2 linked regions of the Thermocoleostomius sinensis A174 genome follow. The protein of the gene in region 1 binds, or shares a complex with, the protein of each later gene. Links are inferred from orthologs where the notes say so. Each region holds a gene or a part of one and is shown on either strand. Other genes may lie near its edges. The genes, in order: OXH18_RS04035 and ureC.

Region 1 (16,241 bases):
ATTGAGTTGCCAGGCGATCGGCGAAGCAGTTCCCATTGCGTCTACTAAAATGCGACCAATGGCAACGCGAGTGGTTTGGGTAGGCAGATGCACCGTTTCTACCGTGACGCTGTTGGGGCTAGTTTCTGCTTGGTTAAACTCGGTTTCATCCCAAATTTCCCCCCCCGCCGATCGCAACTTTTCGCCACATAGCTGCAAGAGCTTCTCGGCATCTAGAGCAATATTTAACACTGTAGGAGTATGTAATACGGGCGCTTTTGCCTGTGGTGGATTGTTGGCATCAAAAAATTTATTGAATCCGTCTTCATATTCGCAGGCGATGACAGTTTCAAATTCGGCTGGGGTAAATAATCCCAAGTCAATCAACGTTTGAAACTCTTGGCGCGAAATATTCCATTCTCGGTTCATGCGCCCAAAGGGCAACCGCTCAATTAGCAGCACCCGATAGCCCAACTGCGCCATCACCGCCGCATGAATCACACCTAGGGCACCGCCAATGTAGATCAGATCGTATAGATGGGACGAATCCAAAGATACGGGTGTAAGCCGATCGGCGGGGCTGCGCTCGTCAGCCTTAAAAATGACTTGTTTGGGCGATTGCGGCTGCTGGACTCCTGATCGCCAGCGCTGTTCCCACCAATAGACTCGTGTCAGGTCATATTCGCCATTGGGAATTGATCGAAAATATTTGGCGGTTTTGGGATAGTACGGAGCCAGTGCTTCAAAAATCGATTGCTTGGTTAAATCCAAAGTTGGCGGTGCAGGATAGCGTTGGGGAAACTGCGATCGTAGCTCTTGGGTCAATTGCGCTAAAAGCTGAGCTTCCTGTGCAACAGACTGCTCTGACCATCGAAACACCTTCAAATAGGTGGTGCGCTGAACCGACCACGTAAAAATAGAGAGTTCCTCCGGTGAAAGTTTTTCAGCTAACGGCTTCCGTTTCTCAGAAATTTGAGTAGACTGATGGGTATTTCTTAGAAACCTGAGCCGACAACCATCCGGTGTCACTTGCTTCTCGGTCGATCGAGACGTAAGGGCAGGTTGAAACTGCTGCTGTAGCCACTGGCGAACAGCCGCTGTATCTGGTGTTGGAACCTCGAGATAAAGAATTTGTTTCATCCCCGAATTCTAAAGCAACAATAAATTTTCTGTGGAAATAATTAAACTTCCGATAAAAACAGGGTTGACAATCCTCCAGAGTGCGTTAAACTTCCGAGTACATTGGAAGTTCTCAAAAAACTTTACATAGTTCTCATCTTATCTAGAGAAGGTTCTTTTATTCTGGTTAGCAATGAATTATCCTATTCCTGTAAACTCTCAAGAGATTGCTGCCTTGCGACAAAAACCGATCAACGAAGAGTTGATTGCCACGGCGATCGCGGGTGTTGTCCACATTGCCCGCTCCAAGGGACAATCGCTAGAAGATTTAACAGCCGAGGTGCTGGCCGACGACAGCTTGCTGGATTTTGAATCGCGGCGATGGCTTAGCGATATTGTCTCCGAAGCCTGGAAAACGCTCTAGCGTTTGGGCGTAATTAGGGAATTAATTTTAAGTTGAGTGAGCTTCTATTGTTAAGAGACAATTACAAAGGCAGGTGAGCAGGGCCCACCTTTGCCTCGATAATTTGATTGAACTAAAATTTGGTTGAACTAGGCTGTTAGATAATGGTTTTACACTCGCACTAATTGCTTTGTCTCAGTTTCGATCGGCGCGTTGAGGGCATCTTCTAGTTCTGCAACTCCCAGGCGCTCTTCTAAAATTTGCATGACCTCCCGACCAAAATCATCAGGGTTGCGCTGCCATGCTTGCAGACAGACCTCGCCGAAGAAAGAGCCAAGCGGTTCTGGATTCCACAAGAGCTTCTTCGCTACCCAGGGCAGATGAATATTTAGGGGATTATAGCCGCGCTTCAAGATGTTGTGTTTGAAGGCGTACTCTTCTAAATGGGTGTGTGGCTGTAGCCCAATGAAGAAAATGGCTGGCTCAACCTTGTCTGCTCCAAAAATTCGCTCTAGTTCTCGATGGTAAGCAATCGTTTGTCGCACCGTATCGAAGGTTTCGTCAATCACATTGAACGAGTAGTTAACTGACACCAAATCGTTGAATCCGGCAGCCTTGAGATCGCGGCAATTTTGCAAAACGGTACGTAAGTTATAACCCATGCGCATTTTTCGCACTAACGCTTGAGATCCACTGGTGATGCCAATCTCAAAATAATTCATGCCCGTCTTCACCATCAGGTCGCACAGTTCTGGCGTCAAATTGTCAGCGCGGATATAAGCTGCCCAATGAATATCTTGCATTCCATCTGCCAAGATCTTTTGCAGCAGTTCTACCACATCATCCATGAATCGCCGTGCCGGAATAAACTGAGCATCGGTAAACCAGAAATTACGCACTCCCCGATCGTATAGTTGGCGCATTTCCTTTACCACTTCATCGGCAGGATTAATCCGAACTTGTTTGCCTTCTACAACCGTATAGATACAGTAACAACAGTTATGGGGACAGCCACGTTTCGTTTGCACCCCAATGTAGAAGTCACCGTCTTGGATGTAGTAGTCTAAATCCGGCCAAATCTGGGCAATGTAATCATAATTACAAGCTGATTTCTCGAATGGTGTAGGCTGTTCGTGAATCATGCGCTCGCGAGGAGTCGTTTCGCCAACCACATAGCAGCGCTGATCGGAAAAATCTTGCCCCTGAACCAACCGCTCTAATAACGTCTCGCCTTCGCCCACCGACACAATCGTCCCCTTCGGCAGCATCGTATTGAGTTGTTCATAAAAGACGCTGACTGCCCCGCCCCCAACCACAAGTTTCACCGTTGGGCAATAGCGCTTGGCTCGCTTCAGTCCTCGCTTAATCAAGCTGAGGTTGCGCCACAGTTCATCGAGATAGGCTGTCACCATGCGCAGCCCGCCGAATGCTCCCCGCAGCCGCTTCAAGGGATTGCGAGCATATTGAAACTCAAACGCATTTTGTAACGGATTGCCACCACGCCCCCCCACCGGGGCAAAAATTTGAATGTCGCGCCAGGAAAATACAAGCAGAGTCGGGCGAAATTGATCAATACAGCGATCGAGCGCAGCAGCAAAATCAAGAGGAGGAACCGTACCCAAGTCAAAAATCTGCTGCTCAATGTGTGGAAAAAGCTTATGAATATGATCGGCAAGATAAACAACCCCGATGGGAAAAATTGGATTGCAAGGCAGGCGGACGTAGAGGATGCGATCGTTCATTGGACTAGAATCTCGTGGCGATTCAATCGAAGCTAGTGTAAGCGGCTTCAAAGATTTGAGAAATGATTTGTTTTTATATAACTTCACAATAGCATCGACGCTCAATCCCTGCATGGCGAGGTGAAGGATTCGTAGGCAATCGAGGTGAGATCGCGCCGCATTACCTGAGTATTTCTGCTCATCTAAATTAGAGGGATCATCTGGGTTGGTAATCGGGTTTACAGCTAGCAGGGATCAGGGAATGATAGGGTCGGATAAACCTCAGTCCAATTCATAAGGCTCCTCTACCATGGCTCAACTCTTTGATCCCGTTCCGTCTGATGCGTCTGATCCCATTCTCTGTTGCTATGTCAATGCCACCAGCAAAATTCAAATCGTTCGAATCACCAATATTCCCAACTGGTATTTTGAGCGGGTGGTTTTTCCAGGACAACGGCTTGTGTTTGAAGCAATGCCCCAAGCTCAACTGGAAGTTCATTGCGGCATGATGGCCAGTGCCATTCTGGCAGACACCATTCCTTGCGATCGCTTGCGCCTAGAGGCAGAGCTTGAAGCGGATTTGCAATTAGAAGTGGTAGCAGACATTCCAGACTGTGAAGTTCGAGAACCAGCGGTAACCACGATCGAATAGCCACTTGATTCGTTCAAACAGTTAACATTCCATCATTAAATTAAGCCGCTTAACATTTGGCGAGGACTAAGGCAACCGCCCTACTGCCTCTGTGGCAAAACAATCCTGATTCAATCTCCTTTAATCTCCTAACTATACGCAATCCGTCAAGCAGCCTAGGGTAAGTTCTAGGCTCCTGACGGCTTTCTGTTTGTGTGTCCTAACCCTGCATACATTTTGCCAGTTCACCCCATTGCTTGCGACAATAGGCAGTATGCCGCAAGTTGTTTTAGTTCACCCCCTCATCCCTCCTAATACAGGAAATATTGCTCGAACCTGTGCTGCAACAGGTACTCCTTTGCATTTAGTTGGGCCCCTAGGATTCGAGATAAGCGATCGCTATCTGAAACGAGCCGGACTGGACTATTGGCCCTACGTTAATTTGCACTATCACGAGACATTGGCTGATTTTCAAGCGCATCACCAAACGCAAGGCGGACGCTGGATAGGGTTTAGCACTTCAGGATTGTGTAGTTATGTAAAGTTTCAGTTTCGCTCGGATGATTGGCTTTTGTTCGGCAGTGAAACCAATGGGCTGCCGCGTGACCTCTTGCAAACCTGTGATGCCACCGTGCACATTCCCATGAGTCAACCTCAAGTGCGCAGCTTGAATCTCTCGGTGAGTGTGGCGATCGGTCTCTTTGAAGCGCGTCGTCAACTTGGATATTTTGCTTGAATACTGGCTGAAGGGACTAACCCCTATGGGGAATTGCCCATAAAACTCTTTATTTTCATATACATATCTAAGCATCAATTTAAAGAGGAAACTGATCCTGTTTTTCAACAATTGAGTTATCCTTTGGTGACTCTAAGAGTTAACTAATCAGCCGTTAAATTGGCTGCGATATTCTTCAGATCTTCAGTCTTCCAAACTACAAATTCTGTAGGAATCCTATAAAAAATTTATATAGAATGATTTCTACGGTTGAATTGGATGAGTAGGGTGCGATCAAACCCGTAATTTCACGATCGGGTGCCTCGTTTAAAAGCGACAAGACCGCTTAAAGTTGATATGTCAACCGTATCGTTCATCTCTTTACAGAGTTTTTGAAAAGTGGAATAACGGAGCCTTTTTGTGACATCTCTACGCTAGAGTTAAGTCCAAAAAATAATTAAGTTCAGGGATTTTTACACGCCAAAAGGCTTGACAGACAGCGGCTTGAAGGCTTATTAAATTTTTCTATGAAGGAACAAAGGCAGATTTGCTGTAACTTTCAATTGGTTCGCAGTTTAGTTACAATATCGCCTTGTCTGAGTCAATTCTCCTGCTCTTGGTTAGGAGTATTGCAGGCTACCATGTTAGCCATTCAGGTCATAGACTCGCCCAATCAACAGCACAGAAATATCAACTTGACATTAAGAACAATCTGATAGATTAGCTTTCCTTAATGGTCGAGCCTTGAAATTTTTGTTAGGTGGTGTAAGCTTGTCTAAGTCAAAAAAGCAGGGTATTGTTGCCTAGTCATGTCCAATGTATGTGATCTGGATCTCTGCTTAATGTGATTCGAGTCATTGATTGGCAATTGGCCAATAGGCAGAAGCCCAATAGATTCGAGGACAGTTGAACGCTGGTCATCAGGAGGTCATTCTTTGAAGCGAGCACGTTTGCGGAAGGAAAAGCCTGTGTCGCCTTTCCCAGGGGAAGCTGCCGATTCCCTCTCGGCTCAGTCCGAGCTTCCTCACCCAGGAATGAATCGTAGGACACGAACTTCTGCCGCCATGATAGGGCTAGCCCTCTCGATGGGCACAACTAGTCTGTTGCTCCCTCGGCACAATGATGGAGCCGCAGCGGCCGAACCGAAAGCGCCTGATACTATTTCAGCCGCTTTTTCTGATACCGCTCCCGAGTCAGACTCTCAATCTTCAGCACCCATTCCAACCGTCCGCATGGTTGAGCATATGGTGCAGGAGGGACAAACTCTTCAACAATTAGCCGATCGCTATCAGGTCAATGTTTGGAGCATTGCCGTTGCCAATGGGTTAACGCCTAACTCTGAGTTAATGGTTGGGCAAGTTTTGAAGGTTCCTGTCCGCGGTGAACTCAGTCCTGCGCAAGCAGTGGCAATAGAGAGTCTGGTAGGAGGCTCAGAGTCTGGTGATTTGGTCGCATCAGCTCATCTCAATCAAGTTGAGATGAACGGCCCCGTGGCTGCATCTGAAAGTTTGGGAACCGATCGGAACGATGCCCTCAATCGCTTGCGACAACAGCGCGATCGGTTGCGGGATAGTCTGGCGGAGTTGAGGGGTGAGGAGTCTGAACCTGCGGTTAATGTTCTTAAGCGCGACTTTACTGATTCCAGCCGCAGCGTCGTTGCGTCTACACTCGGTTCAGTGGTTCTAGAGGCCAGTTCGGAGCAATCGACCCTAGCTGCGTTGCCTACTCAGTCCTTGTCTGGAGAGGCTGTATCCGCAACTCAGGATACCGATTCTGTTCAAGTCGCTCGTGTTTCGGCAACCCAAGATGATGAAGCGGCTGTTCCCTCCCTGCCTGTAGGCGCAACAACCGCCCAAGTTTATCGCGTTAATCCTGGGGATACGGTGGCGGCGATCGCTCGTTCTCACAATATTCCTCAATCGCTGTTGATTGATGCCAACAATTTGAGCGATCCCAATGTAATTTTTGTGGGACAAACGTTAACGGTTCCAGCCATTCAACCAACCTCACCCGCCTCTCCAGTGCAGGTTGCCTCAGAAACATTATCGGCTGCCATTCTGCCGGCCATCCCCACAGGAGGAACAGCCCCAGGACTGAGCACTGTTGATACGTCTAACACCGTTACCACAGAGACCGTGAATACTGAGGCTCCTGCGGTTCCGTCGCTGTTGGCACAATCAACGTCCGAGAGCTTGCCCCATCCAATTGCTTCTCCAACGGTTCAGCAGCCTAGACCGCAGATTGCCGTTGCTCCGCTGCCTGAAGCATCAGTAGGTCCATTGGGTGTTGATTCAGAGCCAGGCCTAATGATGGAATCCAATCCAGGCTCTCAAGTTAACCCCTATGTGGCTAGCTTGCTGTCGGAAATTAAGACCTTGAGGCAGCGCAATCAACCTGCAACTGTTTCAGAAGCGCAATCAGTTCCAGCCCAAGAGCCACCGGAACGCGCTGCTGCTGTCGTTTCCCCATCGAGTGCCAGTGAAGTTGCAGTTTCGCCCCACTTCAACCCAGCGGCTGTCGAGCGTCAGGTTGGGGAAACTCGTCCCATTAGTAATGCCACGCAAACAACACCTGCATCACCAAATTTGGTGGCAGCGGCTCCGTTGGGGTCAGAAAGTTACGATCCATTGCTTCAACCCATTACAGGGCGGATGGTATCGCCAGATTTACCCCCACTGCCGGGCGCTGATACATTCTTGCCTGAAGATGGATTGTTCAACGGATACATTTGGCCATCTACGGGCTTACTAACGTCAGGCTATGGCTGGCGGTGGGGTCGGATGCACCAGGGCATTGATATTGCTGCCGATATTGGTACTCCAATCTATGCGGCTGCGACTGGAGTAATCGAATTTGCCGGGTGGAATTCTGGCGGCTACGGCAACATGGTTGAAGTGCGTCATCCCGATGGCAGTATGACTCGCTATGCCCATATGAACGCTGTTTATGTGCGGGTTGGTCAAGCAGTCAGACAGGGTGAACAACTCGGTGAAATGGGTAGCACTGGATACAGTACTGGCCCCCATCTACACTTCGAGGTACATCTGCCCAATCAAGGTACGGTCAATCCGATCGCTTACTTACCGCCTCAATAGTGTCTCAATAGCAGCCATTTTCCATGGATATCGTTTGGGGAGTCGTTGTTCTCCCCTTTTTTTGTGCCAAAATCTATTACAATGCCACTCAAGCCATATCATCAAGCAACCTAGGCGGCGCTATGATTCCTGGAGAATTATTGGTAGAACCGGGCGATATTGAACTGAACGCTGGGCGAGAAACTGTGACCCTTTCCGTAGCAAATACGGGCGATCGACCTATCCAAGTTGGCTCTCATTTTCACTTCTTTGAAGTAAACCAAGCCCTGATCTTTGATCGATCCCAGGCACGAGGGATGCGCTTAGATATTCCAGCAGGTACAGCGGTTCGGTTTGAACCTGGCGATGAGAAAACCGTAACGCTGGTACCATTGGTGGGCAAACGTGAAGTATATGGCTTGAACGGACTTGTGAACGGTGCACTGGATGATCTATCGAGCTTGAAAGAGAAGAAAAAAGCTGAAAAGACAGACAAAAGAAAGAAGAAATAGAAGCAAGAGATAGGAGTCGGACAGATGCGACTCGAAGATTTGCGCAAGTTAAACCTTGATATGCTGATTACGTTGAAAGGACTCGTTTCCTTAATGCGTGATCCAGAGCAAACCAATTCGGTGTTTGATGTTGAAGATGGGTTGCGCCACACCAAAGCGGCTCAACTAGCTACCGACTATGCCAAGTCCAAACCTGGTGTAGCTGACATTTTTGCGGAGCGGTATTTGGCTCCTCCACCCGATGTTCCATCCTTGCTCAAGCTGCCAGATGATTCGCTGGGTCATGCCTATGCCCTTTACATCACCGAAGCCGGGTTTGATCCCAATTTCTACCGCAAAACTGAGATCGAAGACGATGTGACGTATCTGTTTATGCGAATGCGGCAAACCCATGATATTTGGCATGTGGTTACAGGTTTTGGTGTTGATGTCAATGCCGAATTAGGATTAAAAGCCTTTGAAATTGCTCAAGTTCACCGCACTCTTTCGGCGATGCTAGTAGCAGGTGGGTTGCTCCGAACTCTCTTCAAAACCCCCGAAAATTTGGATGGATTACTAGAACAAGTGGCGATCGGGTATCGTATGGGTGCCAGAGCTAAGCCATTTTTGGCTCAAAAGTGGGAAGAGCATTGGGAAAAACCTGTGGCGGTTTGGCGCCGCGAACTGAACGTTGAACCCGCTACGACCTATATACCGTAGTGTACGCGCCCTAACTATGTATCGCATTACGTATCGCAATGTACCGTAACCGAAAGCAAGAGAGTTTCACGCAATACTGCCACGTTTTCGGGCTTCTTTATAGGAAGTCCCAATATTTTTAAGTCCAGCGCGAATCATTTGTTGCTCTAACAAGGCAAAGAACCGGGCCCGATCGCCCCCTCGCACCACGGCTTGATTGTGCGCCTCTGCCAGGGCAACTGGATATCCGTAGCCTTTCTGCACTTGAGTCAGCGTCAAGCTAAGGGCAATCGTCAGTAAGGTTGGATCGGTAGCTACCCATAACGGAAATTCTACTCGTGCAATTTCTGACCCCATATGGACGTAGCAGAAGCAAATGGTGTGGTCGCCGTAACACTCCAAAATTTTGGCTGAACTGCGCCAAATCGGGCCGCGCTGTCCTGGCTCTAGTAGCAGTTCCCACAACGCTGTGTCCCGCAGCGGAGCGAACACTTGGCAAGGAGCTTGATCGGTTGCGCCAGGGCAATGAGTGAGGCAATCAGGAGCCGAGTATGGGCAACTGTGCAATCGCAGAAAATTTAGAGCCTCGCCACTGCGGGCAACGCTGAGATATCCTACCAGCGGAATTCTAGCCGCCTGTAGCTGATTCCAAGCGTCCAGAATAGGAGGCAAAATTCGATCGCGGGCTTCCATGGGCAATGGTTCCAGAAACCAGTGAATCAGAGAACCATCGACCATGGCTAGACAGGGATGAGCAAGGAGCGACGAAGGAGCAAGAATACCATCCAGCGTTGTTTGTTCATAGGTTACTTCGGTGACTTCAGCGGGTTCACGTTGAGACCAATGGCGGGGATTGGGGGCAGACTGAAGATTCGATCGAACACTTGTGCCAAGTTCCGCTAAAACCACAGCCTCAGACACCGTGCGACGATACCCCATCCATTCCTCGGTGCGAATGCCCCACTGTCGAGATCCATATAAATCATCGGGACGATAGAACACTTCTGGCAGGCTATCTAGTATCGGATGGCGATTTTGCCCATAATGCAGCACCACACGCCCCACATTGATGAGATAACAGTAGGCAATTTCATGATGACTGGGGGCAATTTGGGAGCCGTCGGTAGCAATTACTGTGTGCACAGGCGGAGCGGCGGTTAGATCAAGGCGTGTGTCCAACGGTTCCAGTGGAGTAGCAGCCGTAAACCCCATCCGATCGCGCCATGCCTGTTGTTGCTCAACCAGTTCGGTTTGACGATCGCGGGCTTGCTGAAGCAAGGTTTGGGCCCGCTCTAGCCGTAATCGTGCTGCTGTCGCCTCATCATTAAGATGTTGACCAATATCTTGAAGTTGCCGAGCCAGTTTAATCAGATCGAGCATAGTTTGGCGGTAGGGGGTAAACGTGGGAACATCCTAGAACCGTTAATACCTACTTAAGTCGGAGAATGGATTGCCCGTTCCATCGCCTGTTGAATAGCCAGTCGTTGCTCGGCATCGTAGCCCCAACGATCGAGAAATGGTTGATAGGGCCCTGCGCCTGTAGAGGCACTTTGTTGTAACTGACTTGCTTTTTCAGCTACTTGCGGCAGTTGAACAAGCTGAATTAATTGCGTCGTGCGCTGCTGCACTCGATCGGAACCATTGGCCATAGTTTCATTGTGATTGCGACGGTGAGCTAGGCCCATCGCTGTAGACATAGCCAAGTTTTTCACCAGTAGCTCTGCCACAATCTCGGCAGACGTTTTGAGGGCATTAACAACCGCTGGTGAAGGTTGGTCGGCTAAGGGACGATCGTCGGTGAGATAGGTGACAAAGAAGCCACGTGCACCGTTTTCGCTGCTGACCAACTTTGCCAACGTGGCTTCAATAGCTGAGTCTGGCAAGCTTCCCGCTTCTATCTGTGCCAGCAACGAATGAGTTAAATCGATTGCTTGGTCAAAGGTAATGGCATCGGGGACAGCGAAATTGAAATCAGCATTTGAGTGCGTATGAGCATCAGACATAACAGCAACCCTTTCAATCGGCTCTTACTATTCTGCCTATTTTGCTGATTCTGTGACGGGTGGCGATGAGTCATTTGTTGTCAGTGGTGCCGTATCGTTGGGCGATCGACCCGTGAAAAGCTGGACAAATCCTTGAGTCGCAACATGGGACAACAACCCCAACGGCCCAGCAAACAAACAAAGCACCAGCGAATGCACGGTCCAAAGACCTGTGCGCTGCCCTTCCCAATAAATCCAGCGACCCACAAACAAATCTGCTACCAGAAAGTGTACCCAGCCCGTCAAGGTTACTTTTTCGTCGGCGAACAGACGAGCTAGCTCAGCAAGCTGGGGATTGGCAAACGATCCTGCCGTATCCGGATCAAGACTATTGATGAATAGATACAGATAAAGTCCTGCTAGCGCTACAAACGGCAGCAATGAACTCATGACTTTACGAGTGATGCCCCAGTTAGGCAACACAATCATCAGAACCCAGAAGGGTAGCACAAATAGATTTGCGGCACTAAACAAAAATTCAAGGTTCATAGCGCACTGTCTGTTCCAGAACGTGTCTTGCAAGCCAAATGGCTCTATTCTCTGTATTGTGACACAGGGGCTAGCTGGAGAATTTCCTCATTTTCTCGCTTCAGCCCTGCTCGGTGGTTCAAACTTTACCTGTGGGTTGGAATAATGGCGCTACGGTTTCACCACACCGAGATCAAGATTTATAGAAGCAAGATCAATAAAAGCAATAAAAGCAATAAATAGGTGAAAATTGCATCTCTTTATACAAAATTGTTGCCTACCCAAGCGAAATTTATCCTGTCTTGATGGTCTGTAGCCCGCAACGCTATAGATTTTTATCTATGTTCTCACATAAGTTTCGCAGTACAGAACGATGAGTGGTACGTATAATTTTTCCCTTGTTATTGTTTCGGCATTGATTGCGATCGTCTCTGCGTATATTGCCCTGGAGGTAGCTAGACGGTTACTTCACTCTAGACAAGACCAGCAGCAAATTTGGTTGTTTGGCGGTGGTGCTGTCATGGGAACGGGCATCTGGGCGATGCACTTTATTGCCATGCTTGCCTTTAACATCCCACTGTATGTTAGCTACAACCTACCGCTTGTCTTCCTGTCTTTGATACTAGCGATCGGAGCAGCAACTCAAGCATTTTACATCGTGAGTCGCCGCCATTCACCCATCTCGTTGCTAACCGGCAGCATCATTATGGGAATTGGCATTGCCCTAATGCACTACACCGGAATGGCAGCAATGCACATGCCAGCTAGTTTGCAATATCAGCCCATTCTGTTTGCCGTTTCAATTCTGGTTGCAATTTCAGTTTCCTATGTCGCGTTGCAACTGACTCGGCGATTTCAAGATGAACAACGATCGAAACAGGTGGGTAAAAAACTAGCAACGGCCTGCTTGATGGGAGGAGCTGTCCTGTCAATGCATTATACAGGGATGGCAGCGGCTGTATTTGTGCCGCAATACAACAAGGTAATTACGGCTTCTGGGTTAGATAATACCTGGCTAGCATTCATCGTCTGTGGGTTTGTGTTTTTGACCCTAGTACCAATGGCGGCCGCGCTCTTGAGTGACTCGCTTGAAACTCGAAGGTGAGGCACGCAGGCAGACAATGGGGGTGTATCTACCCACCTCACTCAGCATTCAGTTTTTGCTGAAGCAACTGATTCGTCAGTTTGGGATCGGCCTTGCCGCCCGTCTCCTTCATCACCTGTCCGACAAAAAAGCCCAACAGTTTAGTTTTGCCGCCGCGATATTTTTCTAACTCGTCGGGAAACGCCGCCATCACCTTGTCGATCGCCGCTTCAATCACCGTTGGATCAGAGACTTGTAGCAGCCCTTTCTTCTCGACGATCGCCTTAGGAGAACCGCCTTGGCTCAGCAAATCCGGCAAGATATCTTTAGCGATTTTGTTGCTGATGGTGTTGGCTTCAATCAGTTGAATCATCTCCGCCAATCCGTCTGGCTTCAGTGGAATATCGGTAATGCTTAGCTTTTCGTTGTTAAGGTGAGCGCTGATATCACCCATGATCCAGTTAGCTGCTAGCTTGGGATTAGCCCCGGCTGCTACCACTGCTTCAAAGTATTCAGACACCGATCGATCATCGGTTAGGACGCGGGCATCGTAGGCCGATAAGCCTAACTCGTTTTCGTAGCGATGACGCTTAGCGGCTGGTAGTTCCGGCAATTCAGACTTCCACTGCGCCAACTGCTCTTTCGAGACTTCGATCGGGCCCAAATCCGGTTCGGGGAAATAGCGATAGTCGCTGGAGCCTTCTTTCACCCGCATGGTAAAGGTGCGCTGCGAACCTTCATCCCACAGGCGTGTTTCTTGAACAATTTTCTCGCCCGCCTCAATAGCAGTGATTTGCCGATCGATCTCATAGTCGATCGCCTTTTGAATGGCGCTGAAGGAGTTCATGTTTTTGATTTCTACCTTCGTGCCAAATTTCTCGGAACCGACAGGACGCACCGAGATATTCACATCGCAACGCAACGAGCCTTCCTGCATATTGCCATCACTGACGCCCAGATAACGCATAATGCGGCGCAGTTCTTGGGCATATTCGGCGGCTTCTTGCCCCGATCGCATATCCGGCTCTGAAACAATTTCTACCAATGGCACACCTGCCCGGTTGTAGTCTACTAGCGAGTGCGTAGACCCCGATAGCCGATCGCTACCAGCATGAACCAGTTTGCCAGCGTCTTCTTCCATATGCAGACGAGTAATGCCAATCCGCTTGGTCAGAGCTTTGCCGTCTTCACCCACAATCGGCTTGCCTTTGTCGTCGGTGAGTTCAATCTCTAGCCAACCGTGCTCGGCAATTGGTAAATCGTACTGCGAGATCTGATAGTTTTTTGGCAAGTCTGGATAGAAGTACTGCTTGCGATCGAATTTGCTGTAGGGAGCGATCGTACAGTTGAGCGCTAGACCGGCTTTGACGGCATACTCGAGTACTTTTTCGTTTAGAACCGGCAATGTTCCGGGCAACCCCATACAAACCGGATCAATATTGGTGTTGGGATCGGCTCCAAACTTAGTGGAACTGCTCGAGAAAATCTTCGTTTCGGTGCTGAGTTGGCAATGGGTCTCCAGTCCAATGATGGCTTCGTATTTAGTTTTAGCCGGAGTCGCAGTAGTCATGGAAATTGCTGTAAGCGCTATAAGCAACGATCGAATGGCTCTATTGTAGTACTGATTCAAAGCGACATTGTTACGGACAACTCTACCGTCACGCTTGAATATGAGTGATTGACCGATCGCCCCTACGGCTGCAACGCCTCGATCGCTTCATCACACCAGGCAATCCAATCTTGCTCATTGCGGATGCCGCGCCGCAGTGTCAAGTATTGGCAGCGTTGCTCAAAGGTGAGTTGGTCGGGGGTGGGGAAATAGTCCGCGGCGATCGATTCATAAGTAGCCAACCGCTTTAGGTGTTGACGGCGATGATGCTCAAGCTGCCTCAGCAGCACTGGCGATGGCACCAAATGCCCTGCAAACACTTTCACCAAAATATCTTCCCGCAGCGGCCCCAGTTCGGTTTCCTCATCGATCCACTCGGCTAGTTTTTGCTGACCCAGCGGCGTCAGGGCATAGACTTTTTTGTCTAGCGACTTTTCTTGCGGAATCACTTCCACGCTGACCCACTGTTGTTCCTCTAGCTTTTTTAATTCCCGATAGATTTGCTGATGTGTCGCTTGCCAAAAATAGCCCACTGAGCCATCAAACGCTTTGGCGATTTCATACCCACTAGAGGGCTTGTGCGATAACAACGATAGAACTGCTTGCGCCAGTGCCATAGTCTCTCTTCCTGTATTCCGCCCCCTCTCTTGACAGGCGTTGTTCATTCACTATAGAGTAAAAGGTGTATGCAAAAAGTTGCATAAAACTAATGGAATTTACGCAGTAGAAATGAAAACTCTTGGAGGTGAAATGATGTCCTTTGTTTCAGTAACCCGGCTGAGATTACGATCGCCCCTCTACCTGCCTGCGTTTTTTACCCATGCCGTTTCCAGCTTCAGGCAAGCTAAGCAAGCAACAGGCAACCTGCAAACTACAATTCGGCGGCAGGGAATTCGGGTCTTTTGGACACTAACAGTCTGGCACGATGAAGCCTCAATGCGGGCATACATGACCTCTGGATCTCATCGCCAAGCGATGCCCAAGCTAGCTCAGTGGTGTGATGAAGCCTCTGTGACGCACTGGCAGCAGGAAAGCGCCGAGCTACCCTCCTGGCAAGAGGCAGAACAGCACTTACGACAGTTCGGTAGATTAACGAAATTGCCCCATCCCTCTCCAGCCCAGGCGGCAGGCATCATCGACGTATAATCGACTGACACGGCCATTCCTAATGAGACATAGCGATACAGGAAGTGGCGTGGCAAGGTTGCCATGAATCAAAGAAGGGCTGTTGTTTGAGAACCTTCACTACCAAGATCCACACATAGCACAACCGATCGCCACAAACTGTTCACCGCAAGTAATTAGCCTCGTCGAGTTCTCTTGCAGTAGGCGATCGGGCTTCGCTCAATCCTTCCGCCTCATGTCGAGGGTAACGGAGCTTCGTTGCGCAAAATTTGTCCAGATTCGTCAATTAACAGAGGCGTTACCGGGAAATCGCTTTCAATCAAATTGCGAATGAAGCTCACACTAGTGAAGTTGTCGTCAATATAGGGAATGCCTTGCCCATCTAAGCGCACCGGAATAATTCGACCCGTAAGAAACTCGCCCTGATTGCTTAACTGCGCATCCAAAATCAGCGAATAGCCCAACACGCCCTCGCTCGACAAGGTGCGATAGCCAACAAAATTTCCCAATGAGTAAGCAATCAGCCGACTGTTGTAAAGTTCTAAGGCGCGAGGTACATGCGGCCCATGCCCTAGAATTAAATCTGCTCCCTGATCCACCATTGCCCGAGCAAATTCCACCATATTGCCGCGATTTTCGCCAAAGAAAATTTCCGTCTCGTTGCGGGTACGGCTAGCGTCGGACCCTTCGGCTCCGGCATGAACTGAAATCACGACAATATCTGCTTCCTGTTTGGCTCGATCGACCAGTGCTCGGCCACTGTCTAAGTCCAGCAGAGAGTTGTGGTCGGGGAAATAGCTAAAGCCAATAAACGCCACCCTGACGCCATTGACTTCGGTGTAAACAATGTCATCTTTCTGCCCCACCGCTTCCATTCCAGCTTGACGAATATGGGTAACAGTATCGGCAAACCCCTGATCGCCAAAATCAAAGGAGTGATTGTTGGCCACGCTCAGGACATCGAATCCCAGTTGCTTTAATATATTGGCAAAGGCAGGCGGCGATCGAAACGCAAACGTTTGACCTTGGCTGATATCTTTGGCAGCATTGGGATGATCGGTCAGTGTACTCTCAAAATTGC
Region 2 (9,833 bases), 3.6 Mb from region 1 along the record:
ATACACAACCAGTCCCGGTTGAACCACCTGCCGTGCCTATCTATCAACGAGTATGCGGCAATCCCAGAACTCCGCACTATCACCCGCTGACCTATGACAAATTAAACTGCGACATTTGTGGCTACGTCATGCAAGGAGCAACACTCGTTTATCCGGTAGCTGAGGTGTGAGGCTACGAGGCTACATGGTAAATAAAAGCATCGAATTGTAACGCTTCAAGTGTCAATTATTTGACAAACTCGAGCGATCAGTGATAGCCAGTTTTCAAGAGCGCAGTTTTTAGAATACATAGTTGGTTAAACGGTTGGTTAAACCACGGAGGCTAGTGCGGAGACAATGAGCAACTAGTTAGCTACTTCCTTGCCTAAGGCAGGAATTGTGTAGGATTCACCTCCGTATTCATTTTTCAAGCATCTGCATCACCAATGGCTGCATAGTTTGATGGAAGCGATCGTTCGAGCAAGTAGGCAAACAGAGGTATCCCTAGGTTTCAATCGGGTTTACTGATTGCATCCACTAACAGCCAATAGAACCAGCATTGATTAGTTTTTTCTGGTTCATTCGTACTTGATAACAGGAGATTTGGGTTTATGCAACTGCAACTGACTTGGGATGATCCAGTTACCGAAGAACCCCAGCAGCGAGTTTCTCCGTTGCCGATCGCCTTTGGGCGTGAATTGGCACAACTGCCGCGCATTCTCGATGATCAACCCGTGCATCACATCGTTTTGTTAGATACAAATCATGAGATTTCGCGATATCACGCATTGATCTTTGAAGTAGCGGGTCAAGCCATTTTGGAAGATCGCAGCACCAACGGGACGGTTCTCAATAATGAACGAATTGTGGGAGAACGACGCCCCTTACACCCGGGAGATACGATTCGGATTGGCACGTATCACATCACAGTCCAAATGCTGGAAGCCGAAGACCCCAATGCAACCCGGTTGAGTTCCTCATCGACGATCGTTTTCAGTCCTCAAACAGACATTGTTTCAGCCGATGAACTCGAAGATGCAATACGCTCAACGGGTGCGCCCGCAGAACCACCAGTTAGCGCCAACCTCAGTTCCTCGACGTTAATTTTTGATCCAGAAACCGATCAACTGGAGTCCCAGCCCGTTCGCCCCACCCGTCCCCCTGGTATTACACGCCGCCCATTTCCGCCAGCGGATGTGTTTGCAGCAGAGCATGTGTCGATCAATGCCCTTCATGCAACAGGCTATCCAGTCGAAGAAATTGATTATGCGGCGATCGGTGGCGGCATGGGTTCATTTGTTTGGGTAGATATGATTCGCATTTGCGGAGTGCGATCTGATCAAATTCGAGTCTTAACGTTGCGTCCCGAAAAGCCCTATGCTCGCTATGAAGCGCTGCTGCGCAATTGCCAAATTCCTCGCTATAAGCGCATTCGATCGGGTTCGGATTCCTGTCCTGATAACGTCTGGGGTTGGCCAGGCTATGCGCTGCGGGAGGCATGGCGAGAAGTGTTTTCAGCACGGTTTCCGTCGGCTCTTTCCCATCTGTGGCAAGTATTTGCTGAACCAGCGTTTGCCGATACCTATACGCCGATCGCCGACAATGTTTTTACCTCGATGGATCGCGAAGCCGAGCGAATTGGCTGGGATCGAGTCGTGCAATATGGCAGCGTTCGCAGCATTCGCAAAACCGAAGATGGACGCTATGTGATTGCCTATTCTGCGACCAAACCGCCCATTGCCGGCTCACCTCAATTGCTATCGTCTGATTACCGATTTTTGATTGCCAAGTACATTCATCTTTCTACGGGGTATCCTGCTATTAAACTCTTGAATGATTTACAAGAATATCGGCAGCGAACGGGAGATGTAAAAACCGTAGTACATGGTTATGAACCCCATGATCATGTATACGAACATCTAGAGAAATTTGGTGGAACTGTGGTTGTACGCGGTTTTGGTATTGTTGGTTCACAGGTAATGGATCGGCTTTATAAGGCGCGTAAAGAGAATCCGCGTATTTCGGTCATTCATCTCAGCCGCACGCCAAAATCTGGTAATCGGTTTGGCTTTGCCAAGCGGTTTGTGGAAAATCACTGGGAATTTCAACCCTTTAACTGGCCCAAAGGAACCTGGGGCGGAGACATGCGGGCTAAGCTGGAATCAGCCGATCCATTGCGGCGACGAGAGTTACTGGAAGCTTGGGGTGGCACGACCACCGCTAGCCGAGGAAATTGGCGCAAAACCGTCAAAGAAGGCTTAAAAGAAGGGTGGTACACCATCAAGTTTGGTCAGGTTGACAAAGTAGACCAAAACGAGAAAGGGCAACCTGTTACCTATATTAAGAGTCGCGGCTATGAAGGGGTCGAACGCATCGAAGCTGATTTTGTGATTGACTGTACCGGGTTGGTGTCAGACCCACGCGAGAATCCCCTACTGCGCGATCTCATCGATCACTACAACCTAGACCTGAATCCACAGATGCGCTTGCACGTTGAGAATGATTTTGAAATCAAGAAAATGCGCAACAATCGTGGACGCATGTATGCAGCAGGAGTGATCACATTGGGCGGGCCGTATGCTCCTGTCGATACCTTCTTGGGATTGCAATATGCTGCCCATCGATCGGCCGAGTCCCTCGCTGCTGCCAGAGCACCTAAAATTCGCTACTTAGAAGGCATTGGTTCTCTGTGGCAGTGGTGTAAATGGGCGTTGAATGTATCGCCATAGAGGGGTTAGTAATTGGTAATTGATAATTAATAATTGCTGATTGTTGATTGTTGATCGATCGATTCAAGAAGTAGCATCGTCTGCTCTCACTTCCGTTTTTATTATTAATTCTCGTTCCATTACCCATCATTGCTTACCCATTACCGACTTCCCGTTAAAACCTATTCACCAAAACCTTACACCTATGACCCCTACACTGTTTGGCCGTTGGCAAACTCGCATCTTTCTTCTAGCTACAATTGGACTGATTACAACTTGGAAATTTGCATCAGGATTATTGGGTACAGAACCTGGCACATCCTACTATTGGGTGCTGTTTTATGTGGCTCTGTTCGGGCTGCTTTGGGACATTCTCTATAACTTCTTGCAGAAGTTTATGTGGGATCACGACTGGCCAGGGGCATTTCAGTTGCTAGCGGGCATTGCTGAGGGCGTGTTGCTGGCAATTTTGGTCCGATTGAACGTGCTACCATTCATTGATGGCAGCCACTTTAACCTAGGAACCTTTGTTCTACACTATGGTGCTGTATGGATCTCTACTTATTTGGCTTCTTGGGTAATTATGCGGTTACTGTTTCCTCGCTGGCGGTTTCGCGGCGGTGAATGGATTGGTAAATGGCGCAGGGTTTACTGATTACTTGGTTTTTTGTTGTTGATACAGGTCTTTGAAGCGGTTCTGTTGTTGTTTGTGATCAACAATCGGCACAGGATAGTTGCAGCGATCGCGTTCCTCCTGAGAAATTTTCCCAGTCACCAATTGTTCTGTATCCAGACTCCGCAATTCCGGAACCCATTCGCGAATATATTCACCTTCTGGATCAAACTTTTGGGCCTGACTAGCAGGATTAAAAATTCGCAGAGGTTTTGGGTCCATGCCACTAGAAGCGCTCCATTGCCAACCACCGTTGTTAGCGGATAAATCCCAATCAATTAGCCGTTGTGCAAAATACTTTTCACCTAAACGGTAATCAGTGATCAAATCTTTGGTGAGAAAACTGGCAACAATCATCCGACAGCGGTTGTGCATCCAGCCAATCTGATTCATCTGACGCATGGCAGCATCAACGATCGGATACCCAGTTTGACCGTCACACCACGCTTGAAAGTGTTCTGGGTTGTTGATAAAGGGAAAATCCTTCATTGGATCGCGGTACGCCCCCTCCGCCAGTTCTGGGAAGCAGTACATAGCATGTTGATAAAATTCGCGCCAACATAATTCTTGTTGCCAGGTATGAATGTTATCGCGAGCTTCATCACTACGACACTCGGACAGGGCCATTTCTGTTGCTGCCCATACACTGCGGATGCCAATCGTACCAAATTTGAGCGCCGCGCTCAGTTGTGACGTACCACGCACCGACGGAAAGTTCCGCCGTTCTCGATATTCGTCGATGGATTGGTCACAAAATTCTTCTAGGCGATCGTGAGCCGCTTGTGTTCCAGGTAAGAGGGGCAACTCATTATCCCACCCAAACCCCAAGTCCTTCGCCGAAGGTAATGGAATGCAGCCTGTCTGTTTGGCTTGGTCTTGTTCAGCCTCCGTCAAACCCTCGGCACTCTCTAAATTGGGTGCAGGAGCCGATTTCCCCCGACTGCGCCAATTGCGCCAAAAGGGAGTGAATACCGTATAAGGTGCACCCGTCCCCGTTAATATTTCTCTAGGAGCGTGAAGTAATTGATCCCAAAAGGCTTGCACTTCAATGCCTGCCTGTTTCAGAGCATCTGCCACCGTGCGATCGCGGTCTCTGGCATAGGGTTCTACATCCTTGTTCCAAAAAACCGCTTGTGCTTGTAACGTCTGTGCCAACGCTGGAATTTGTTGGGCTGGCGATCCTTGCAACACCAAAAGCTGGCTGCCTACCTGAGCATAGTTTTCTGCAAGCGCTTGGAGGCTGCCCATCATATAAGTCACTCGAACCGCTGCCACATCATCCCCTTTTAAGATGCCAGGATCGAGGCAAAACACGCCCACTACCCTAGTGCTGTGTTGTCTAGCCGCGGCTAGCCCTACATTGTCACAGATGCGCAAATCGCGACGGTGCCAAAACAAAATTAGATCAGCCATGCCATTTTTCGCTCAACGTCCGTTCATTCGGCCTACTCGCTGCCATTGTAGAAGATTGCCGACCACGAGAGCGGGTGATAGGATGGATCAAACCAAATACTGTATTGTCAGCCTAATTCAGCAGGAACTAACTGAGAGCCATCCATGAACCTGCTGAAGCGGAGGAACCAACATTCGGGGCAAATCTTTTAAAGGATGAAGGACAAAGGATAAATCAAATCTTTTAGCCTTGAGCCTTAGTACTTTAACCTTTCCAAGAAGGACACCTCTCAGTCCTCGCCCGTCAGCTAACTCCGTAGGCATCGAGAGGGACTGAAGAGACAGCATTTTCACAATCAAATGCGGTGCGCTCGTCAGCTTCCCAACCAAAGGATATGAGCGAAAGGACAACACGGGTCTTGCGGCCTGTACAACGCACAGGATGACTTGATCGCTCTGATTGCTCTATCCAATTCAACGCTGTGGTGCGGTTGTATCTTGACTCCGCCGATGCAATCGCTTTCATGCCGAGGGGTGTTGTTCTGTCGATTGTTTGTACTGCTCAAACCATTGTGGAGAAAGACTGTGGAAAATTGGCAAGCGATTGTGGCAACAGCCACCTTTATTGGAGTGATTGGTTTGGTGATGACCGAATGGGTTCACCTGATGATTGCCGCCTTTCTGGGTGCGTTGTTGCTAGTGTTTGCCAACGTGATTACTCTAGGAGAGGCGATTGGCTATATCAGCAGTAGTTATGCTACCTTGGCACTATTTTTTGGAGTCATGGTGCTGGTACGCTCGTTTGAACCTACTAAAATTTTTGATTATTTGGGAACCCAAATGGTGATGCTGGCTAAGGGCAGCGGTAAACGCCTGCTGTTAGCGATCGTAGCTATTACAACTCCGATTTGCGCCGTTTTACCCAATGCCACCACAGTAATGTTATTGGCTCCACTGTTGCCGCCCATTGCTCAAGAAATTGGCGTAGATTTTGTGCCATTGCTAATTTTGATGGTGTTTGTGGCGAATAGCGCTGGACTTTTGACATTGGTGGGCGATCCAGCCACCTTCATTGTAGGGGATGCCGTAAATGTCACCTTTCTCGATTACCTGGGGCGTCTAAGCCTAGGCGGGGTTGTAGCGATCGTGACGATCGTGTTGTTGCTGCCAGCCTTATTTTCCCCTATTTGGAACACACAACTTGCTGATCTAGAGCATTTGCCGCGTCCCAAAATTAATCATCCAGGGGTGTTGGCAGCCGGTGGCGTGCTGATGTTTTTTGTGCTTTTGTTCTTTGCTATTGGTGAGACACTGCCAGTTCCTCTTTCCCCGGCCGCTGTCGCGTTGATGGGAGCCGGCATTGCGCTGCTGTTGGCCCATCACAGCAAAATCGATACGGTCAACAATATTTTGCGCGATGTAGACTGGAGTACGTTGATCTTCTTCATGAGTGTGTTTGTGTTAATTGGAGCACTCGGTAAAACAGGTGTGATTAGCAGCTTGTCTGGTCTATTGACGATCGTGTTGGGTCAAAATATTGCCTTAGGCTCGATCGCGCTGCTGTTTTTTGTCGGGTTATTGTCTAGCGTTATTCCCAATATTCCGCTGGTGGTGGCAATGGTTCCATTACTGAAAGAATACATTGTCAATGTGGGCCTAGCTGGTAACGAAATTCTGCAAGCTGACTATCAAGGAGCTTTTCCACCCGAGGTAATGCCGCTGTTCTATGCCATGATGTTTGGGGCAACTCTGGGCGGTAACGGCACATTAGTTGGGGCATCGTCTAATATTGTAGCGGCAGGAATTTCTGAATTGCACGGTCGGCGCATCCCCTTCAAAACCTTCTTACACTATGGGATTCCCGTTATGATCATGCAACTGATGGCCGCCGCAATCTACGTGTTGGCACGTTTTTTGGTATAAAGTACGGCAAATCTTCTCAATCGCTCCCTTCATTCTACTGTTACGCAAATCGATAGTTAGATCGAAGCAGATGCTTGCTTGACACAATCACTCGAGCATATCCTCTCCCATTCGGTTTCTGATAGCGGTCGAGCTTCAAGCCGAATGTCAAAGCAGGTACAAGCCGCATCTAGTAGCGCTTGGATCACCTGGTGATGCAGATTTTGCTTCAAGTGATTGGGCAGAGCGATCGGCTGTATCTCTACGCCAAACACCTGACGAAACAGAGTCGGATCGGGCATAAGCTGCATGGAGCCATGCTGCAAAATGACGGTATCTCGTCGTAGTTGGGCACTGCCAATTAACTTAATCCCGTCTGTTGTCACCAAATCCGCGCTGGTGGCTGTGTCAAAGCAATTGGGGTTGTGAATATAGCCGCGCCCCGCCTCTCCGTAATGCAGGTCTATGCCAATCGCTCGCCAGCCCTGAATCAAAAATTGGCAAATCTGCCGATAGGCTTGCAGGCGCGTCCCCGGAATGCCAGACGTGATCACAGCATAGGTAAGCTCGCCTTGATGCAACACTGCCCGTCCGCCACTGGGCCGCCGCACCAACTCGATCGGCTGTCCTTGCCAGCTTAGGTTTCGCCAAGCATCAGGATAGCGCCGCTGATGATGACCTAAAGAAAGGGCGATCGGCTTCCAGGTGTAAAACCGCAGAGTAGGCGGATGGTTGCCTTGGCGATGTTGTTCCAACAACCATACATCCACAGCCATTTGCACAGCACCAGAAGCCGCGATCGGGGGAATGTAGCGCCAGATTGAATAATTCATGAGAGTACCTCCATAAATCCCTCAACGTTGGAGGACTTCGAGAGCTTCGGTTCCTAGGGTTAGGGAGGTAGTTTGAGGCATAGTCGAAACATTGTGAAGCCTCTCCTAAAACAAGAAATACCGCTGTGCCATTGGCAACACCGTTGCCGGTTCACAAGTCAACAGTTCGCCATCTGCCCGCACCTCATAGGTTTCAGGATTCACCTCAATTTGTGGCAGCAAATCATTTAGTTTCATGTCTTTTTTGGTAATTTTGCGAATTCCCCCCACCGCCACTACTTTTTTTTGCAACTTCAGCTTGTCAGCAATCCCTGCTTTTAGAGCCGATTTTGAAACAAAGGTGAGCGAGGTGCTGTGCATGGCTCCGCTGTAGCTGCCGAACATCGGGCGCATATGGACAGGTTGTGGGGTGGGGATGCTGGCATTGGCATCGCCCATCTGGGCCCAGGCAATGAGTCCACCTTTAATTACCAGTTCCGGCTTAACGCCAAAGAAGGCGGGTTTCCAGAGGCAGAGATCCGCCAGTTTACCGACTTCGATCGACCCCACATGGTCAGCAATACCGTGTGTAATCGCCGGGTTGATTGTATATTTAGCGATGTAGCGTTTTGCCCGTAGATTATCATGGCGATCGCTATCGTCCGGCAACGCGCCGCGCTGGTCTTTCATTTTATGAGCCGTTTGCCAGGTGCGCAGAATCACTTCTCCCACCCGACCCATAGCCTGTGAATCTGACGAAATCATGCTGAAGGCTCCTAAGTCGTGCAAGATATCTTCAGCGGCGATCGTTTCTCGACGAATGCGCGATTCAGCAAAGGCCACATCTTCGGGAATACCGCGATCGAGGTGGTGACAGACCATCAGCATATCCAAATGTTCTTCCAGAGTATTCACCGTGTAGGGACGAGTAGGATTAGTCGATGAGGGCAAGACATTTAGTTCACCACAAACTTTGATGATGTCAGGTGCGTGACCACCTCCGGCTCCTTCGGTGTGGTAAGTGTGAATACAGCGATGTTTGAAAGCCGCGATCGTATCTTCCACAAACCCCGATTCATTGAGGGTATCGGTGTGAATTGCCACTTGAATATCATATGCATCCGCCACACTGAGGCAGGTATCGATCGCTGCTGGAGTTGTACCCCAATCTTCGTGCAACTTGAGTCCAATGACCCCCGCTTCTACCTGTTCTTCTAGTCCCACCGCCTGCGCACTGTTGCCTTTACCCAGAAAACCAATGTTGACCGGAAACGCATCGGCTGCTTGCAGCATGCGATGAATATTCCACGCACCTGGTGTACAAGTTGTGGCGTTAGTTCCGGTGGCGGGACCTGTACCACCGCCAATCATAGTAGTAACCCCCGACGCAATCGCCGTTTCAATTTGCTGGGGACAAATCATGTGAATATGCGCATCAATGCCACCTGCGGTGAGGATCATGCCTTCACCCGCGATCGCCTCTGTGGCGGGGCCAATCACGATCGTCACATTGTCCTGAATATACGGATTGCCCGCCTTACCAATGCCACAAATCTTGCCGTTTTTGATCCCCACATCGGCTTTGACCACCCCCCACCAATCCAGGATCAGCGCATTGGTAATCACCACATCCACCGCTCCACCTTCACGGGAAATGGGCGACTGCCCCATGCCATCTCGGATCACCTTGCCACCACCAAATTTCACCTCGTCACCATAAGTGGTGTAGTCTTGCTCCACCTCAATGATCAAATTTGTGTCGGCTAACCGCACCCGATCGCCCACGGTGGGGCCAAAGGTTTCGGCATAGGCTCGGCGATCCATCCTATAACTCATAGCACTCCCTCAATCACACATCATCCCTAGGGTATCGCTTCTATGGCAGGGCAATCCGCGATCGCCCGCTCCAGGTGCTCAATTCTTGCACATACCCATGATCTAATCAGCAGAGCGTACCACAGAGAGTAGCTAAGACATCCGAATTCACTGAAAAGTTTAGGATGGTCGGCTATGGGCTAACCAGACGTTTTAAGATTCGTGATCATGGATAACCAGAGCATCAATATAATCCATCGAGTTGGGCATTGCCATCTTCTATCTCAAAGCGAACGCATTTTTCATCTCGGACTTGGTAGGGCAGATCAATAAAACCCACGGTTTTCAATAATGGGGAGAGCAGATCGGGTAAGGGCAATTCGCGATTCGCCCTTACGAGTGGTTCGTTTGTCTAGGCGAAATACCCAATTTTGCATGAGCCTGGGTGAGATTTGTAATTGCTTTGGTGATCCCAACGGTAATCATTAGAGTTTTAGTCGGAGATGGTTTCCACACTAACACTGTTTTGTGGAGACAGAGGGGCAATACAGC

What was found.
Region 2: the proteins of OXH18_RS04035 (region 1) and ureC are in contact, whole or in part, in a crystal structure (PDB 6ZO0), measured with the Sporosarcina pasteurii proteins. The link is inferred for Thermocoleostomius sinensis A174 from one-to-one orthologs. Residues at the interface, in WP_115364121.1 of Sporosarcina pasteurii: Val2, Pro3, Gly4, Glu5, Tyr6, Arg7, Val8, Ala9, Glu10, Gly11, Glu12, Ile13, Glu14, Ile15, Asn16, Arg19, Gly37, Ser38, His39, Ile40, Arg60, Asn62, Ile63, Pro64, Ser65, Gly66, Thr67, Leu84, Gly85, Gly86; in WP_115362090.1 of Sporosarcina pasteurii: Met1, Lys2, Ile3, Asn4, Arg5, Gln6, Tyr8, Ala9, Tyr12, Gly13, Pro14, Thr15, Val16, Gly17, Asp18, Gln19, Val20, Arg21, Ala23, Asp24, Asp26, Trp28, Thr37, Tyr38, Gly39, Asp40, Glu41, Asn43, Gly47, Lys48.

Annotation. Positions count from the first base shown.
Region 1 is NZ_CP113797.1:927,375-943,615, forward strand. The notes cover bases 6,629-9,469. They hold OXH18_RS04035 (urease subunit beta), read left to right. Parts: upstream 6,629-7,785; coding sequence 7,786-8,154; downstream 8,155-9,469. Other genes in these bases: OXH18_RS04030 (peptidoglycan DD-metalloendopeptidase family protein), read left to right, coding at 6,629-7,663; OXH18_RS04040 (Coq4 family protein), read left to right, coding at 8,179-8,853; OXH18_RS04045 (DNA double-strand break repair nuclease NurA), read right to left, coding at 8,920-9,469. Outside these bases: OXH18_RS04005 (NAD(P)/FAD-dependent oxidoreductase), read right to left, coding at 1-1,119; OXH18_RS04010 (hypothetical protein), read left to right, coding at 1,292-1,522; OXH18_RS04015 (photosystem II high light acclimation radical SAM protein), read right to left, coding at 1,672-3,243; OXH18_RS04020 (DUF1830 domain-containing protein), read left to right, coding at 3,533-3,874; OXH18_RS04025 (tRNA (cytidine(34)-2'-O)-methyltransferase), read left to right, coding at 4,128-4,589; more of OXH18_RS04030, read left to right, coding at 5,504-6,628; more of OXH18_RS04045, read right to left, coding at 9,470-10,212; OXH18_RS04050 (hypothetical protein), read right to left, coding at 10,266-10,835; OXH18_RS04055 (ABA4-like family protein), read right to left, coding at 10,872-11,363; OXH18_RS04060 (MHYT domain-containing protein), read left to right, coding at 11,716-12,447; Asp-tRNA(Asn)/Glu-tRNA(Gln) amidotransferase subunit GatB, read right to left, coding at 12,485-13,996; OXH18_RS04070 (PadR family transcriptional regulator), read right to left, coding at 14,119-14,652; OXH18_RS04075 (DUF3291 domain-containing protein), read left to right, coding at 14,765-15,181; OXH18_RS04080 (CapA family protein), read right to left, coding at 15,394-16,241.
Region 2 is NZ_CP113797.1:4,544,474-4,554,306, reverse strand. What follows is about bases 6,948-9,833. They hold ureC (urease subunit alpha), read right to left. Parts: upstream 9,303-9,833; coding sequence 7,593-9,302; downstream 6,948-7,592. Other genes in these bases: OXH18_RS19630 (lipoate--protein ligase family protein), read right to left, coding at 6,948-7,487. Also shown: OXH18_RS19655 (FHA domain-containing protein), read left to right, coding at 1-170; OXH18_RS19650 (FHA domain-containing protein), read left to right, coding at 591-2,708; OXH18_RS19645 (hypothetical protein), read left to right, coding at 2,893-3,342; OXH18_RS19640 (cryptochrome/photolyase family protein), read right to left, coding at 3,343-4,773; OXH18_RS19635 (ArsB/NhaD family transporter), read left to right, coding at 5,338-6,675; more of OXH18_RS19630, read right to left, coding at 6,732-6,947.